2 regions of the Ruminococcus sp. AF37-20 genome follow, and region 2 is predicted to be linked to the other one. Evidence: riboswitches for the same ligand, from Rfam matches in the RefSeq annotation. Region 2 holds a riboswitch; the other holds the start of a gene.
What was found. A riboswitch is a leader RNA that binds a small molecule or an ion and turns the genes downstream of it on or off. The one in region 2 is predicted to bind thiamine pyrophosphate.

Region 1 (7,909 bases), on a different contig from region 2:
AACATTCTAAATGAAACTATTGAGGTGATAATATGCTGAGAAAAGAAGATCTGCCTGAATGTCCTATAGCAACAACTGTGCAGCTTATCGGCAACAAGTGGAAACTGCTTATCCTGCGCAATTTGCGTATGCGTCCATGGCGGTTTAATGAGCTTCAAAAGTCACTGACAGGTATAAGTCAGAAGGTGCTTACGGAAAATCTCCGTGCAATGGAATCAGACGGGATAATCGTTCGCACTGTTTATGCAGAAGTGCCGCCGAGAGTAAAGTATTCGCTAAGCGACCTTGGCGAGACCATGCGTCCTATTTTAGACGCTATGGAGAAGTGGGGAAATGAATATAAGGCATCATTTAATTGAATTATAATAATATACAGAATAAGTAAAAGCAAAAGACTGCATATCGACCTTAAAATGGTCGTAATGCAGTCTTTTGTTGTAAGATCAAATTGTAAATTTAAAAATGCTAGCTTTTTACGCCTGTTATTTTACAGCCTTTTTGAACTGCTGTTCATATTTATGCTTGGTCGCTATTCCGCCTCTTATATGTCTTTCACGTTTGTTTTCCTCAAGGACCTCTTTTACGCTTTTGAAAAGCTGAGGAGAGATTTTCGGCAGACGTTCTGTCAGATCCTTATGTACTGTGGATTTGCTTATGCCAAATTCCTTTGCCGCACAGCGTACCGTGGCTCTGTGTGCCGCAACATATTCTCCAAGCAGCACACATCGTTCCTTTTCGGATCCATTCATTGTTCACACCCCATTAAATTTTTCTGTAGTAATCTATATGCTGTTGCTTACCTCATTATTACTTGACGTTCTTTCAGACTTTACAAAATAATTGCCGATAATCAAATATTTTTATGCAAAATGCTTGAAATCACACTTGGAATGTGCTATAATGTAAGTGTGATGGAGATACTGTCACAGAATATGAACGAAACGAGGGGATAAGGGCAATGAAACTTAATTTTATCGGTGCAACACATGAGGTAACGGGAAGCTGTACATATATAGAAGCCTGCGGAAAGAGATTTCTGGTGGATTTCGGAATGGAGCAGGGCGTTGACTATTTTGAAAATGCGAAGATACCTTGTCCTCCTGGAAATATAGATTTTGTATTGCTGACTCATGCTCATATAGATCATTCAGGTCTGCTTCCACTGTTGGCGGCAGGCGGCTTTGCTGGACAGATACACGCAACTGAGGCCACTTGTAATTTATGTGAGATAATGCTGAGAGATTCAGCGCATATTCAGGAGTTTGAAGCAGAGTGGAGAAGCAGAAAGGGCAAACGTAAGGGTACAGGCGAGGTGTCGCCACTCTATACTATGGCAGACGCAGAGGCGGCTATTGCCTGCCTTTGCCCACACCCATACAGTGAGGTGACGGAGATATCCGAGGGCATAAAAGTGCGTTTTATCGACGCAGGTCACTTGCTTGGTTCATCAAGCATCGAGATATGGCTCACAGAGAACGGCGAAGAACGTAAGATAGTATTTTCGGGAGATATAGGAAACCTTGACCAACCTCTTATCAGAGATCCGCAGTATATAACGGAGGCAGATTATGTTGTAATGGAGTCCACATACGGTAACCGTCGCCATGATAAGCCGAAGGACTATGCAAAGAGTCTTGCAAAGGTCATTCAAAAGACCTTTGATAGGGGAGGAAACCTTGTTATACCGTCATTCGCAGTAGGCAGAACACAGGAACTACTGTATTTTATAAGGCATATCAAGGCGGAGAATATGGTGACTGGTCATGGGGATTTTCCTGTGTATGTGGATTCTCCACTTGCTATTGAGGCAACGCAGATATTCAACAAAAACAAAAATTCATGCTTTGACGAGGAGGCAATGTCCTATGTGAACAAGGGCATAAATCCTATCACTTTCAGCGGACTTAATATCGCTGTCACAAGTGACGAGTCAAGAGCCATAAACTTTATCGACACACCTAAGATAGTAATTTCCGCAAGCGGTATGTGCGAGGCGGGCAGAATAAAACACCACCTCAAGCACAATTTGTGGAAACCTGAAAACACCATACTTTTTGTGGGCTATCAGGCTATGAATACCCTTGGAAGAAGTCTTGTGGAGGGTGCAAAAACGGCAAAGCTTTTCGGCGAGGAAGTCGTTGTCAGGGCTGAGATACTGGTGCTGCCAGGCGTGAGCGGTCATGCTGACGTTGACGGTCTGGACAGGTGGATAAAAAGCTATGAAAAGCCGCCTAAGAAAGTCTTTGTCAACCACGGCGAGGATTCAGTTGCCGAGGCGTATAAGGATCATTTGCGTAACGATTTCGGGCTTAACGCCTTTGCACCTTACAGCGGTGCGGAGCTTGACCTTATAAGCGGCGAGTTCAAAAACACGACCCCTATAAAGATAGTCAAGAAGACAGGTGCGTCCCCTAACTATCAGCGTCTGCTCAGCGCTCTTGACAGGCTGACGGCTTTGGTAAACAAAAGCTCAGGTCTTACAAACAAAGACCTTGCAAAGCTCACTGATACCATAAATAATATCTGTGCAAAGTGGAACGATTAGCTTTTGCTGCACATATAATATGAGATACAGGGCAACACTGCACGCTTTATGTGTGGTGTTGCCTGACGCATACGAAAGGAACAAACCACACAATGAAAAAGATACACGTCAGTGCTATAAACAGAAAGGTCAGAGATGACGAAAAGCTTTTTGTTGAAGAGTGCGACAGAAAATATAATGAAAAGCTCGTTGCCATTGCAGACAGCATCGAGGAGCATCAAAAGGAGAAGCCTATATTGCTTTTGGCAGGTCCGTCAGGGGCGGGCAAGACCACAACAGCGTTGAAAATAGAGGAAATACTTGACAGCAGGGGGATACACACCCACACTATCTCTATGGACGATTATTTTCTGCCTTCTGACAGCTTCACCGCTGTTATAGGAGATGACGGCAAGCCTGACTATGAATCTCCTGACAGAATAGACCGAAAGCTTCTTTATGAGCATATGGAAAAGATAAACAGCGGTGATGAAGTCGTTCTGCCGAAGTTTGAATTTTCAGAACAATGCAGGCGTGACGGAGAAAGACTCAGACGAAACAAAAACGACATAGTTGTTTTTGAGGGTATCCATGCGCTTAACCCGGAGGTCACAGGTGCGGCTGGGGATTATGCAAGATGTATGTATGTCAGTGTAAGAAGCAGACTCGAATTGAAAGACGGTGAGCTTCTGCATCCTTGCTATATCAGGCTTATGCGCAGACTCATAAGGGACGGATTTTTTCGTGGCAGAAGTGCAGCGGAAACACTGGATATGTTCGACAGCGTTGAGGCTGGCGAGAACAAGTATATAATGCCATACAAGCACAGGGCTGAGTTTTCAGTGGATACTTTTCACGCTTATGAGCCTGCCTTGTATAAGAACTATCTTTTGGATACACTGCGACGTGAGAGCAGGAGCTATAAGGATTTTGAACGCTTTTTGCCTATGCTAAAAGCCCTTGAGGAGATAGAGCCGGTGATGCTCGAAAATGTGCCTGTAAATTCCCTTGCAAGGGAGTTTGTAGGTGAGAGCAGCTATAGATACTAAGACGATAAAACGCCGTCGGAAAGGGACGGCGTTTTGCTATGCTTGCTTGACTTTTTTTATAAAAAGTAGTAAAATGAGATAAGGTAAGTACAGGTATTTTTGAAAACGTTTTCCTGAGCGTGATAAATGAATAAAAAATTAGTGGGGATAAAAATGAATTTTGATAATGATTTGATGCTTTTCTTCCGAACGATATATGAAGATTCGGAGAATATGGGCGAATGCAGTGCCAAGGTGAAAAGTGCTGTGGCTGCTGTGGCAGACAAGCTTAACATCGTCAGAGCGGAGCTTGCAGTGAAAATGCCTGCAACAAAGCTTTGTGAAGATGGTGCAGATATGCTCATGGTGCTTTATGACAGAGAGAAGGACGTGGAAAATGAGCCTTTTGAGGCAAGTTTTCCTTTGTTTGAAGGCGGCTTTATAACAGTGACCTTTTATTCTGGTAATTCCAATGGCTTTGATAACGAGCAAAGGAATATCGTAGAGATAATCGCAAACACTGTTTTTATCCAATTTAACAGGGTAGTTATGCAGGAGCTTGTTACTCATGTTATAAAAACGGATATCGAAACAGGTGCAGCAACTTTAGACGCTTTGATAAATTACGCCGGTATGCTTATAGCGCAAAACAGGATAGAGGATTTCAGTATAATCTTTTTCAATATACATAACTTCAAATATGTAAATAAGGTATTAAATTACGAACAGGGCGACGTTGTTTTGCGTAATTATACAAAGACAATATACCGAAATCTTTCAGATGGTGAGATGATCGCAAGACTTGGCGGCGATAATTTCGTTATGCTTGTAAAGAACGAATCTCTTAGAGAATATATTGATATGCTCAGCTTTATGAACATAAGGTATAATGATGGCAAAGTATCAAAGGATTTTATTTTTAGTGCAACCATCGGATATTCGTCAACTGTGGGTATAAGATATCCAAGAGAAGTAATGGCTCGTGCAAGCATTGCATATGCTGCTGCAAGACGAGTTGGTGCAGGCCATGTAATGGAGTATTCCGAAAATATAAAACAAGAACTGATGAAAATTCAGGGAGTGCTGTCAAACTTCATGGCTGGGCTTATGGCAGGTGAGTTCGAGGTGTATTATCAGCCAAAGGTACGCATCGAAACCAAGGAGATATTTGGTGCAGAAGCCCTTGTACGTTGGCATAGAAAGGGAAGGTTATCAGCACCGGTGGAGTTTGTTCCGTTTCTTACCAATGACGGAAGCATAATAAAGCTTGACTACTATGTGCTTGAAGAAGTTTGCAAATGGCTGAGAAAACGCATAGATATGGGTTTTGAACCCTTGAGGATATCAGTGAATTTTTCGAGAAAGCACCTGGAAGAAAAAAATATGATAGGCAATATAGTTGCCTTGATCGATAAATACGAGCTTGATCACCAGCTTATAGAAATAGAGCTTACTGAAAGCGAGGATTATCAGAATTTTGAGCTTATCACAGAGATCGTGAATGGTCTGAGAGCTAATGGTATCGTCACATCTATGGACGATTTTGGTACTGGCTTTTCATCGCTCAATATGATAAAGAATGTTGATCTGCAGGTAATAAAGATCGACAAGTCCTTTATTCCTCTTGAAAAGGATTATGAGGGCAAAGATAAAGATCTTATAATGTTCTATTACATTATAAAAATGGTTAAAAAGCTTGGTAAGGAAACTATCGCCGAGGGAGTTGAAACTGAGCAGCAGCTTGACTATCTCAGAGAAGTTGGCTGTGACGCTGTTCAGGGCTTTGTGTTTGACAAGCCTCTGCCTGCGGCTGAGTTTGAGAAACGTCTTGCCTGCGGTTATAACTGATAAATAAAAGGACGAACATTTTGTGTTCGTCCTTTTTTCTGCATGAATGAAAGCAGCTACAGACCGCCAGCCTTTTGCAATGTGTGATTATTTATCCTGTGTGGAAAGTATCTTTCTAGTCTGAGGTATCTCAAAAAGTGCAAACGCACCGATAGCTGTGAATATCATTTCAGGAAGCATATAAGAGCCGTTGTAAAGCAGGCTGTAGAGTACGCTGTTGTCTGTTGAGAAGCCGTCCCACAGTGCGCCGAATGACTTCCAGATAACAACGCCGCTGATGAAGTGGCAAACAAATCTCAGGAAAACTGCTATCATTGTTCCTGCTATCCAGCCCACTGCACCTTTCTTTCTGAACATTCCTGCCACACCGAGAACTGTGTAGGCTGCAAGATAGTCAATGAATATGCAGGCAACGAGCATTATAGGAGAAAGTCCCCAGCCGAAAAGTCCGTCTGTGATACCCTGAATGAACTGAATGAGAGAGAACACAAATGCCGCTCCAAGACCCTTTGCTACGCCATGCTTAATGCTGAAAACGGCTATAGGAAGCATGGAGAGCAGTGTGATAGAGCCTCCCCAAGGGAGCTTGTATACTCTGATAAAGCTAAGCACTGTTGCCAGTGCCACCATTACTGCACCCTCGACCAATGTGAGTGTTTTTGAATTTTTCATATTATACCATTCCTTTCTGCGTACAAAAAATGCGTATGCCTGATAAAAGGGCACACGCATAGATATACACACTATTTTCCTACGCTGGCATTACCCATATCAGGTGCGGTCAGAACATCAATTTGCTCTTTCTCAGCCGAAAAACATTCAGCTCCCGTGTTGTTTTATGTACTATTGTTATTATACTGCTTTTTTCGTGGGTTTTCAATAGCTTTTTAGATTTTTTTCACCTAAATTGTATGGAAACATAAATATCTGTCACAAAACCGCATTTTATTATTAGTTTTGTACATCTTTGCTGAGTATCTCCTCTATGTTCTCAAAAATAAATTCCTGCGCCTGCTTTGGAAAAAGTATCGTCTTGTAGCTGTTTCCAAGCTGTGATATTTTTTCACGCTCTATTATTCCTGCTTCAGGGGAAAGTATTGTGGTTTCAAGAAAGCCCCTGCCGTTTGCACCGTCTTTTGCAAGATAATTTTCACCTATGAGCCATTCTTTTATGGCAAGTTTTATGCTTCTTATATCGCCGTCTGTGCCGAGCTGATAGAAAATGCTGTCGCATACTTCTGAAAGGGTCATATCCTGTTCTTTGCCTGAAAGCTCACCTGCGTGGGCGATTATATATTCCTTTGTGCTTTGACCGCCTTCCGCCATCTGCTTTTGCAGATAGCCCTCTGGGATATATTTATAGCCCGAAGCGGCGTCCGGATTTTCCTTGAGATATTTCTGTATCTCAGCTACAAAGTATCTTCCATAACGTTCCTGCTTTGACTTGCCCACCCCTGAGATATTCAAAAGCTCCGTCTGCGTCTTAGGCAGCTTTATACACATATCACGCAGTGAAGCGTCTGTAAGAATGATATATGCAGGCAGACTCGCCTGTGTCGCAAGCTTGCTCCGCACAGCTCTGAGCCGTCCGAAAAGCTCCTTGTCAAATGTCGTAACTTCGTCCCTGCCGATCTTTGTGACCGTTTCGCTCTTTGGTTTTTTCTTTGGAAGGCGTATTGTAATAGTCTTTTTGTCCATTAATATTTCCGCAGACCTTCTTGTAAGGGTAAGTACAGAAAAATCCCCGTGTGAAGTCTGTGTGATGTAATCATCAGCTTCAAGAAAAGCTATGAGCCTGCGGATATAGACCTGCGTGGAGTCTTTCATTATGCCGTATGTCGAAAGAGTGGAAAGGTCAAAACGCTTTACCTTTTCGGAGTCTGAGCCTTTAAGTATCTGTGCTATGACACCTGCTCCAAAAGAAAGGTTTCGCTGGTGAAGTCTATAAATGCAGGAAAGCACTTTTTGGCAATCCACAGACACGTCAACTTCTTCTGTTTCTCCGAAATCACCCAAACAGCCTGAGCAGTTCTGACAAGGCTTGTCCTGCTTCTCACCGAAATATCCAAGGATAAACTCTCTCAGACAGCCGTTTGTATTGCAGTAATCGGTCATCTTTTTCAGACGCATAAGATCACGTTTGCGTATCATTTCAAGTGTGTCATCGTCAAGGTCGGGATTGTCATGAGAATTGTTTATAAGAAACTTGTTGGTCGCAACGTCCTGACCGCTGTAGAGCAAAATGCACTTTGCTTCGTTGCCGTCACGTCCCGCTCTGCCTGCCTCCTGATAATAGCTTTCAATATTCTTAGGCATATTATAATGTATGACATAGCTCACGTTTGATTTGTCTATTCCCATGCCGAAAGCATTGGTCGCCACCATGACCTGGACACGATCAAAGATAAAATCGTCTTGATTTTTACGCCTTTCCTCATCAGAAAGACCTGCATGATAGCGTGAAGCGTTGTAGCCGTCGGCACAGAGCTTTTCACACACGCTCTCAACA
Region 2 (7,909 bases):
GAATACCAATTTGTGAATGTTTGTCTTTTTCATTTTTATTCCTCCATATCGTATCGCACCGCCGAACGAAAAAGAGCAAGATATCCAGCGGCGCACAGACCGTGGCTATGCTATCCGCTCACGATCTGACGTAAATTATTTTCGGTCGGTGCTACATTGCACCCTCTCACCCCGAAACACGGGTTCCCTCGCTGAATACTTTTTATGAAAAAGTTCGCAAGACGCTCCTCTTGCACATTACATTCTTTTTATATCTGCTCTCATGTAATTGTCCGATTTTTCGTACAATTGTCGAGCTGACATTCAATTTTTATATCATGCGGGCGAACGCTGCTCGCCCCTACATCGAGTTTTCTACTTCTCTGAGCAGAATTTCACCTCTTTGCCCTCGAGTATCATGTTTGTTGTTCTAACGGCACACATCTTGCCGCACATTGAGCAGGTATGTCTGTCGGCAGGTGGGGTCTGCTCAAAGAATCTTCTTGCCTTTTCACCGTCAAGTGCTATCTCGAACATTTCGTCCCAATCCATTTTGTGACGTGCTGCTGCCATTTTATCGTCGATATCTCTTGCACCCTTTACGCCCTTTGCGATATCTGCGGCATGGGCTGCTATCTTGCTGGCGATAATGCCTTCCTTAACGTCGTCAACGTCAGGAAGTCTGAGATGCTCGGCAGGGGTAACATAGCAGAGGAAGTCTGCACCGCTTGCTGCGGCGATAGCTCCGCCGATAGCTGATGTGATATGGTCATAGCCAGGGGCGATATCTGTTACCAGAGGTCCAAGCACATAGAAAGGTGCGCCGTGGCATATCTTCTTTTCCATTATCATATTTGCGGCGATCTCGTTCATTGCCATATGGCCAGGACCCTCTACCATTACCTGAACGTCCTTTTCCCACGCTCTCTTTGTGAGGTTGCCAAGCTCGATAAGCTCGGAGATCTGAGCGGCGTCGGAAGCGTCTGCAAGACATCCCGGACGGAGTGCGTCGCCAAGTGAGATAGTAACGTCATACTCTCTGAGTATTTCGAGAACTTCGTCATAATACTCGAAGAATGGGTTCTCGTTGCCTGTCATCATCATCCATGCGAAGAGCAGTGAACCGCCACGGGAAACGATATTCATTTTTCTTCCCTCACGTCTGAAAGCTTCGATTGCACGTCTGTTGATACCTGCGTGGATAGTCATAAAGTCAACGCCCTCTTCTGCATGGGCTTTTACTACTTTAAGAAAGTCCTGAGCTGATATGTCAAGGAGGTCTTTATCGAGGTAGCCGATAGCGTCATACATAGGAACAGTGCCTATCATGGCAGGCGACTTTGCTACTAGCTCTTTTCTGAAAGTATTGGTCTTGCCGTAGTTTGACAGATCCATGATAGCTTCAGCGCCGAACTTGATAGCCATATCCACTTTCTGCATCTCAATGTCATAATTCTTAGCGTCCCCTGAGATACCGAGATTTACGTTTATCTTAGTTTTAAGACCTTTACCGATACCCTCGGCAGAGAGAGCAGTATGGTTTACGTTGGCAGGGATAGCAACCTGACCTGCTGCAACAAGAGCCATAAGCTCGTTTACGTCTATATTTTCTTTCTTAGCCACTGTTTCCATTTCAGGGGTAACGATACCCTTTTTAGCGGCTTCCATTTGAGTTTTATAATTTCTCATAGAACAGTTCCTTTCAAATCGTAATAATCATAAAAGTGATTAACGGGGCTATGTCCTTTGCCCACTGTGAATGATTTTTCTATTGCCTCGGTGATATAGTTTTTCGCCTTTGTTACAGCGGAGAGCATATCCATACCGTGGGCAAGGTTTGCAGTTATGGCAGATGACAAAGTACAGCCGGTGCCATGGGTATTAGGCGAATCAACACGCTTGCAGGCAAGCTTATGAACACCCTCTGGGGTACAGAGATAATCCACAGCGTCGCCGGTGAGATGACCGCCTTTGACGAGGACGTTTTTTACGCCCATATCCATTATTATCCTTGCGGCTTTTTCCATATGGTTTTCATTCTTTATCTCCAAGCCTGAGATAGCTTCGGCTTCGGGGATATTCGGTGTAAGGAGCGTAACTATAGGAAAGAGCTTTTCCCTCATGGTGGAAACAGTTCCGCCCTCAGAGAGAGCGTCGCCGCTTGTAGCGACCATGACGGGATCGCAGACGATAATACTTGGTTTATACTCATTAAGCTTATCCGCAACTGCTGAAATAATTTCGGCAGTTGGGAGCATACCGAGTTTTACGGCATCGACGTGGATATCCTCAAACACAGCGTCTATTTGTTTTTGTATCTCCTCAACGGGTACGTTGAAAACAGACAGCACACGGGTAGTATTTTCAGCGACGACAGAGGTAATAACGCTCATGCCGAAAGTTTCATTAGCGCTGAAGGCTTTAAGGTCGGCTTGTACACCTGCGCCACCGGAGCAATCCGAGCCTGCCACTGACAAACATTTTAACATACTTTATTCCTTTCTTATGGAAAAGGGGAAACAAAAAAACCTCCTGACCATGCAGGAGGTAAATTTACACAAATTGCTTCCTACACTGGTCTTGACCAACAGGTTCAAAGGGTCAGGTTTTACCTTCTCAACCCAGCTTTTTTGCTTGGGTCCCCCTGCAAACTTTATTCGATTTTTCGCAGTTTTTCTGCTTTTTTATTATAACACTGGTCAGCGAGATTGTCAAGGAAAAATTGTGCAGATATCGCAAGTATTATCGAGCAAACAAAATCGGGCTGTCGAGGGCGCCAGCCCCTACATTTACATTTGAAAATTTGCCGATACAATGCTATGAAACCAAGCGGGCGACCAAAGGCCGCCCCTACAGTTATTCGACAGTTTGTTATGCCGCAAGATCGCTTTGCTTTACAGTATTCTCCTGATAGTGTTTATTTTACCGCAATACTTGATATTCGCAAGAGGCTGTATTCTGATCCCATAATATGTACTCATGGCATGGACTATTTTTCCGCCGCCTATATACATTGCTACATGGCCATAGTTATTACAGATTATCAGGTCGCCTGCTTCTATATTCTTCAAAGACACTGCTTTTCCCATTTTCGCCTGCGAATATACGCTGTTATACATATTCACACCGGCTTTTCTATAGGCTTGCATAGTCAATCCACAGCAGTCCGTTGCCTTATACTTTGTTCCGCCCCAGACATATCTTCCGCCGTTCATGCTTGCGGCATAATCAACGGCTGTTTTTATTCTTGCTTTTCTCTCAGGTGTACGCTTCACACCTTTTCCTACCTTGACGTACTTACCCTTATGATCGCCTTCATTGATAAGGACATAATTTGCTCCGCCGACATTCTTGCTCTGACCTGCCACACGCTTATTTTTATCGGTAGTGAGAGTACCTGACACAGCCACAGAGGCTTTTGTTTTTGAAGATTTCTTGAACATACCGTTTTTAAAGCTATAAAGCTGAACGTTTTTATCTATATGATAGTATGTTTTTGCTGCTGTCTTTACGTTGAGAATCGACGACTCTGACTTGGCACTGCCATTTACTGCTTTGACAGTGACTTTATATTTTGTGGAAGCTTTAAGATAAAGCTTGCCGTCATCGGTTATATTTATATAGTTATCCTTTTTCAACGCCTGCCATGTATATTTTCTTACATAGCGTCCGTTTACATAGACCTCAAATGTAGTCTTCGATGAAAAGCTTGTGAGATTTTTTACTCCTGCTTCTATTTTGTTTGAATACGCTTGTCTTTTTATCAAAACAGGTTTTGTCATCGAGTCAGCAGCAGAAGCTGTTATAACATTCACATAAGTCTTAGCGGATCCCTGCGGTGCAAATGCCACAAAGCTTATCATTATAACTGATGAAATTATCACTGCTGTTATTTTTCTTATTATGTTGATAACGGATCAGTCCTTTCCAGTTTTTGTATTCATGTACTTATACGATTTCATGTATATTATTATACATCGTTAATTATTACAATCTGTAATAATTAAGTTTCTATTTTGTAAATACTTATGGCAGTATTATACGTTTCTGTTTATTGTTAGTATACAAATCTCCTATTTTAATTCAGTTATTAGCGTTTTCTTACATTATTATGAACATCATATCATTTTTTATTAATATTATATAAATATAATTTATGACAATCTTACAAATATAAGAAAAACATCATCTTATGGTTTGGTAGATTTAATCAAGCAAATTCTATAAATTGGTATTAGTCGTTTGCACCATTTGCGAAAACGTTTGCTACTATAAAATTACAGCGTTCTCAAAGATTGAGAACGATATGTGAAAACTAAAATTATTTTGCGTAAATTAATTGTGAAAAGTGACAAAAAAGCCGTTCACAATCAGTGAAAAAGTTCTGAAAATTAATTTTTTATAAATAAAATATTGCGAATACCATTGACAAACATAGTTTACTGTAGTATAATTTCATTAGAAAATACAGAAAACGTTTAAGTTCAGTTACGAGGTATATATTTATAGTGGGTATAATGGAGGTCACGCTGATGAAAAGCATTAATTTTATGGGCGACAATGGTTTCAAAGAAGCACTTGAGAGCGTTGGTGTAACTGCAAGCAGCAGTATCAGCAGCGAGAAGATCTCGGGCTGTTTTAAATATGTTACGGCTGACGATATGTGTATTATTACTGGATACTGCGGTGACAGCCATATCGAAGTGCTGGAGCTTCCTTTTGAGCTTCGCGGCAAAAAGGTCATAGCTGTTGCAGGCGGTGCTTTCGCACATCTTTACGACCTTAAATGTGCTGTTATCTCAAAGGACGTTGTTATCATCGGAAGAAAGGCATTTTACAAATGCTGTTCACTGGTGAATGTGACTATACCTGAGAGCGTAAGGTTTATTGGTGAGATGGCATTCTGCGGTTGTGAATCTCTGAGATTTGCGACTATACCTGATGGAGTGGAAAGGATACTGCCATTCACATTCTACAATTGCGACAGTTTGGAGAGAGCTGACCTGCCTGAGAGCGTAAGAGAGATCGGCGAGTCTGCATTCGGTTTCTGCTCTTCAATGAAAGAAATTTGTCTTAATGAAAATATAGTTTCCATAGGAAACGGAGCTTTCCAGAACTGCATTTCTCTGAGAGAGCTTGAGATACCTGCAGCTATGATCGAGATCGCAGAGAATGCTTTCACATTCTGCTCAGGTCTGGAAGCGATCTCTATACCATTTGGAATCGAGGCTGTTGGCGACTACGCATTCTTCGGCTGCTCTGCTCTGAAAAAGGTTGAGTTCGCAGGATCTGTAAGAAAGATAGGCGAGTGTGCATTTGCACTTTGTGAGAAGCTCGAGAGCGTTTATCTTCCTGATTCCGTTAGCAGGATAGGCAAGAGAGCGTTTGCTCAGAATACTGTAGTTAAGACAGTGAGGATATCAGGCAAGATCGCTTATGTTGGAAGCGAGGCTTTCCGTGGCTGTAAGGCTTTGAGAGAAGTTGTTATCCCATCATCTGTAAAGAAGCTTGGTGCAAAGGCTTTCGTGGATTGCTCTGAGTTAAGAAGCGTTGTTATTCAGCATGGTGCCGATGGCATTGCGGAGGACGCTTTTGAGAGAGGTGCAGCCTTGATCACTGCTGACGCTGTTCCTGCACTTGATGACGAAACATTCAGGATAGCCGAGGCTGTTTACAACAAAAATTTCGCTTTATAAAATATATAACCTCTGGATCGGGGCGGCAGCTTTTAAGTTGCCGTCCTTTTTCTGTCTATTTGCAGGTGGGATATAATAATTCAAGTCGGTAGGATATAGGTCAATGTCAGTGGTACATAAAAAAAACGAGCAACCAAAGGTCGCCCTACGATATGTAAACAAAAAAAAATACGCTCTGCTTAACGCAGAACGTATTCAGTGGGGTGGGTAGTGAGATTCGAACTCACGGTCTTCAGTGCCACAAACTGACGCGTTAGGCCAGCTACGCTATACCCACCATACATATTAGAAGAAAATACTCGCAGCAGATTTTCATCTGGAACGAGTTTAATGGTACGCCATACTGGATTCGAACCAGTGACCTACCGCTTAGAAGGCGGTTGCTCTATCCAACTGAGCTAATGACGCATACTGTACTCATTAATATCTCAAACTCGGATAAAAGTTTAAGATATATTGGAGCGGGTGATGGGAATCGAACCCACATGACCAGCTTGGAAGGCTGGAGTTCTACCACTGAACTACACCCGCATACTGCCTGACCAGGCTTTTTTGGTGGTCTTTCAAGCTTACCGCTCAATCAACGATATTTATTATACCACTACAAGAGCCTTTTGTCAAGCACTTTTTTATATTTTTTTCATCTAAGCTCAACTTTGTGCAACTTTACTTATTTGCTCTTCTTATGTTGTTTCATTTTATTCACTATAACATCTTTGAACAAAAAGCCAACGATACCTGCTACGAGAGCTACTCCAAGCACCACAAGTGCAACTGTGAAGTTGCCGCTTTTTACATTGCTCCCCAAAATCGTTGAGAGCATTATTGCCGGAAGTCTGCAAGGCATGACATAATAGAAAAAATCCTTCTTGCTTATGGGAGTCAGGGGGACGATATATGAGATAACGTCCTTGGGTATTCCCGGTATGAGATAGAGGATTATAAGGATAACGGTTAGCTTTTTCTCATTTTGCAGGAATTTGAATTTTTTTAGCTGTTTCTCGTCAACAAAGGCTTCCACTATCGGTCTGCCAAATTTTTTCACAAGCACGAATATTGCCATTGTGCCAAGGAGCGTACCTAAGAATGATAGCAACCCGCCCCAGAACCAGCCGAACAGCACTCCACCCACAACTTGTATAGGCGGTATGACCGCTATGACCACTTGAAGAGCTTGTATGAAAGTAAAGATAAGCACTCCCACAATGCCACTGTAGTTATCAAGCTTACGCTCCAAGGCTGCAATGCCTGCCTTGCTGTGAAGCGCTTTTATAAGAGGTATACACGCCACTATAGCCATTGCTATGACCGCTATTATTGCAACAAGGCTTATTATCTGTATTTTTTTCTTGTGCCTTGCAGTTTGTATTTTCGCCTCGTTTAATATTTCTTTCTCTTGTTCTTCGTTCATAAAAACGTCACCGTCATTTTCTTCTGAGTATTTTTTTCCTAAACCAATTTATGTACATATCTGTCAGCTGTGTGAGGGCATAGTCATAAATAAAGAAAAACAGGTTTGCCGCCGCCCACAGAACAAGCACGGCATACTTGCCGAACATCTCCATGCCCTCGAGCATATCCACCGAAGTAAAGATATACTGAAATGCCAAAAAGAAGATGACTATCGCCACATTGAACAAAGCGAGCTTTATTGCCCACACCAACAGGCGGTTTTTCTTTTGGTCGAGATAATATTTAAGTATTGGATAATACCCCATGAACAATATAAAAAGCAGGGTTGCTTCGTAATTTGGGGTCACGAAAATGCTCAGCAGGCTCACTGCGCAATAGGTGGCTATCGCCCAGTTTTTATCCACCTCCACTATCATCACAACCATCATAAAGCCTGCGAAGGTAGGGATAGTATAATCGAGCATGGGCAAAAAGCTGCTTGAAAACATCAAAAGCAGGCAGACAGCAGAGCATATGCCGCCAAGTGCCACTCGAAAAGCTATTTTATTTCTCATGGGTCTTTAGCAGCACGGTATAAGGTCGCCGCCCATCATTTCACAGCAACAGTCTGCACAGCAAAGGGAGGAACAGCAGTCAGGACCGCTCATGCCGCCTGCTCGGTAGCCTTGGGTTGGGTTGCCGCTCATATAGCCGCTTCGCTGTCTGTTCATTTGTGCCAGCACGCTTTGGTACTCCATGTTATTTGGGTCGAGCTGGACGGCTCTTGTGAAGTTGTTATAAGCCTCATTGAGCCAGCCTCTGCGGTGGCAGATAGTGCCTTT

Region 1: another riboswitch for thiamine pyrophosphate. It lies ahead of DW015_RS04490 (energy-coupled thiamine transporter ThiT); the one in region 2 lies ahead of thiD (bifunctional hydroxymethylpyrimidine kinase/phosphomethylpyrimidine kinase).

The regions. Positions count from the first base shown of each region.
Region 1 covers NZ_QTVE01000005.1:15,796-23,704, reverse strand. The annotation lists gene DW015_RS04515 (helix-turn-helix domain-containing protein) at 33-359, shown strand; gene spoIIID (sporulation transcriptional regulator SpoIIID) at 483-749, opposite strand; gene DW015_RS04505 (MBL fold metallo-hydrolase) at 959-2,545, shown strand; gene DW015_RS04500 (nucleoside kinase) at 2,638-3,573, shown strand; gene DW015_RS04495 (bifunctional diguanylate cyclase/phosphodiesterase) at 3,700-5,400, shown strand; gene DW015_RS04490 (energy-coupled thiamine transporter ThiT) at 5,488-6,072, opposite strand; TPP riboswitch at 6,131-6,240, opposite strand; gene recQ (DNA helicase RecQ) at 6,352-7,909, opposite strand, start outside.
Region 2 covers NZ_QTVE01000002.1:126,558-134,466, forward strand. The annotation lists gene thiW (energy coupling factor transporter S component ThiW) at 1-33, opposite strand, end outside; gene thiC (phosphomethylpyrimidine synthase ThiC) at 355-1,668, opposite strand; gene thiD (bifunctional hydroxymethylpyrimidine kinase/phosphomethylpyrimidine kinase) at 1,665-2,468, opposite strand; TPP riboswitch at 2,529-2,635, opposite strand; gene DW015_RS01775 (C40 family peptidase) at 2,874-3,863, opposite strand; gene DW015_RS01780 (leucine-rich repeat domain-containing protein) at 4,512-5,675, shown strand; tRNA gene DW015_RS01785 (tRNA-His) at 5,875-5,952, opposite strand; tRNA gene DW015_RS01790 (tRNA-Arg) at 6,007-6,083, opposite strand; tRNA gene DW015_RS01795 (tRNA-Gly) at 6,133-6,206, opposite strand; gene DW015_RS01800 (VTT domain-containing protein) at 6,346-7,086, opposite strand; gene DW015_RS01805 (hypothetical protein) at 7,100-7,642, opposite strand; gene DW015_RS01810 (DnaJ domain-containing protein) at 7,649-7,909, opposite strand, start outside.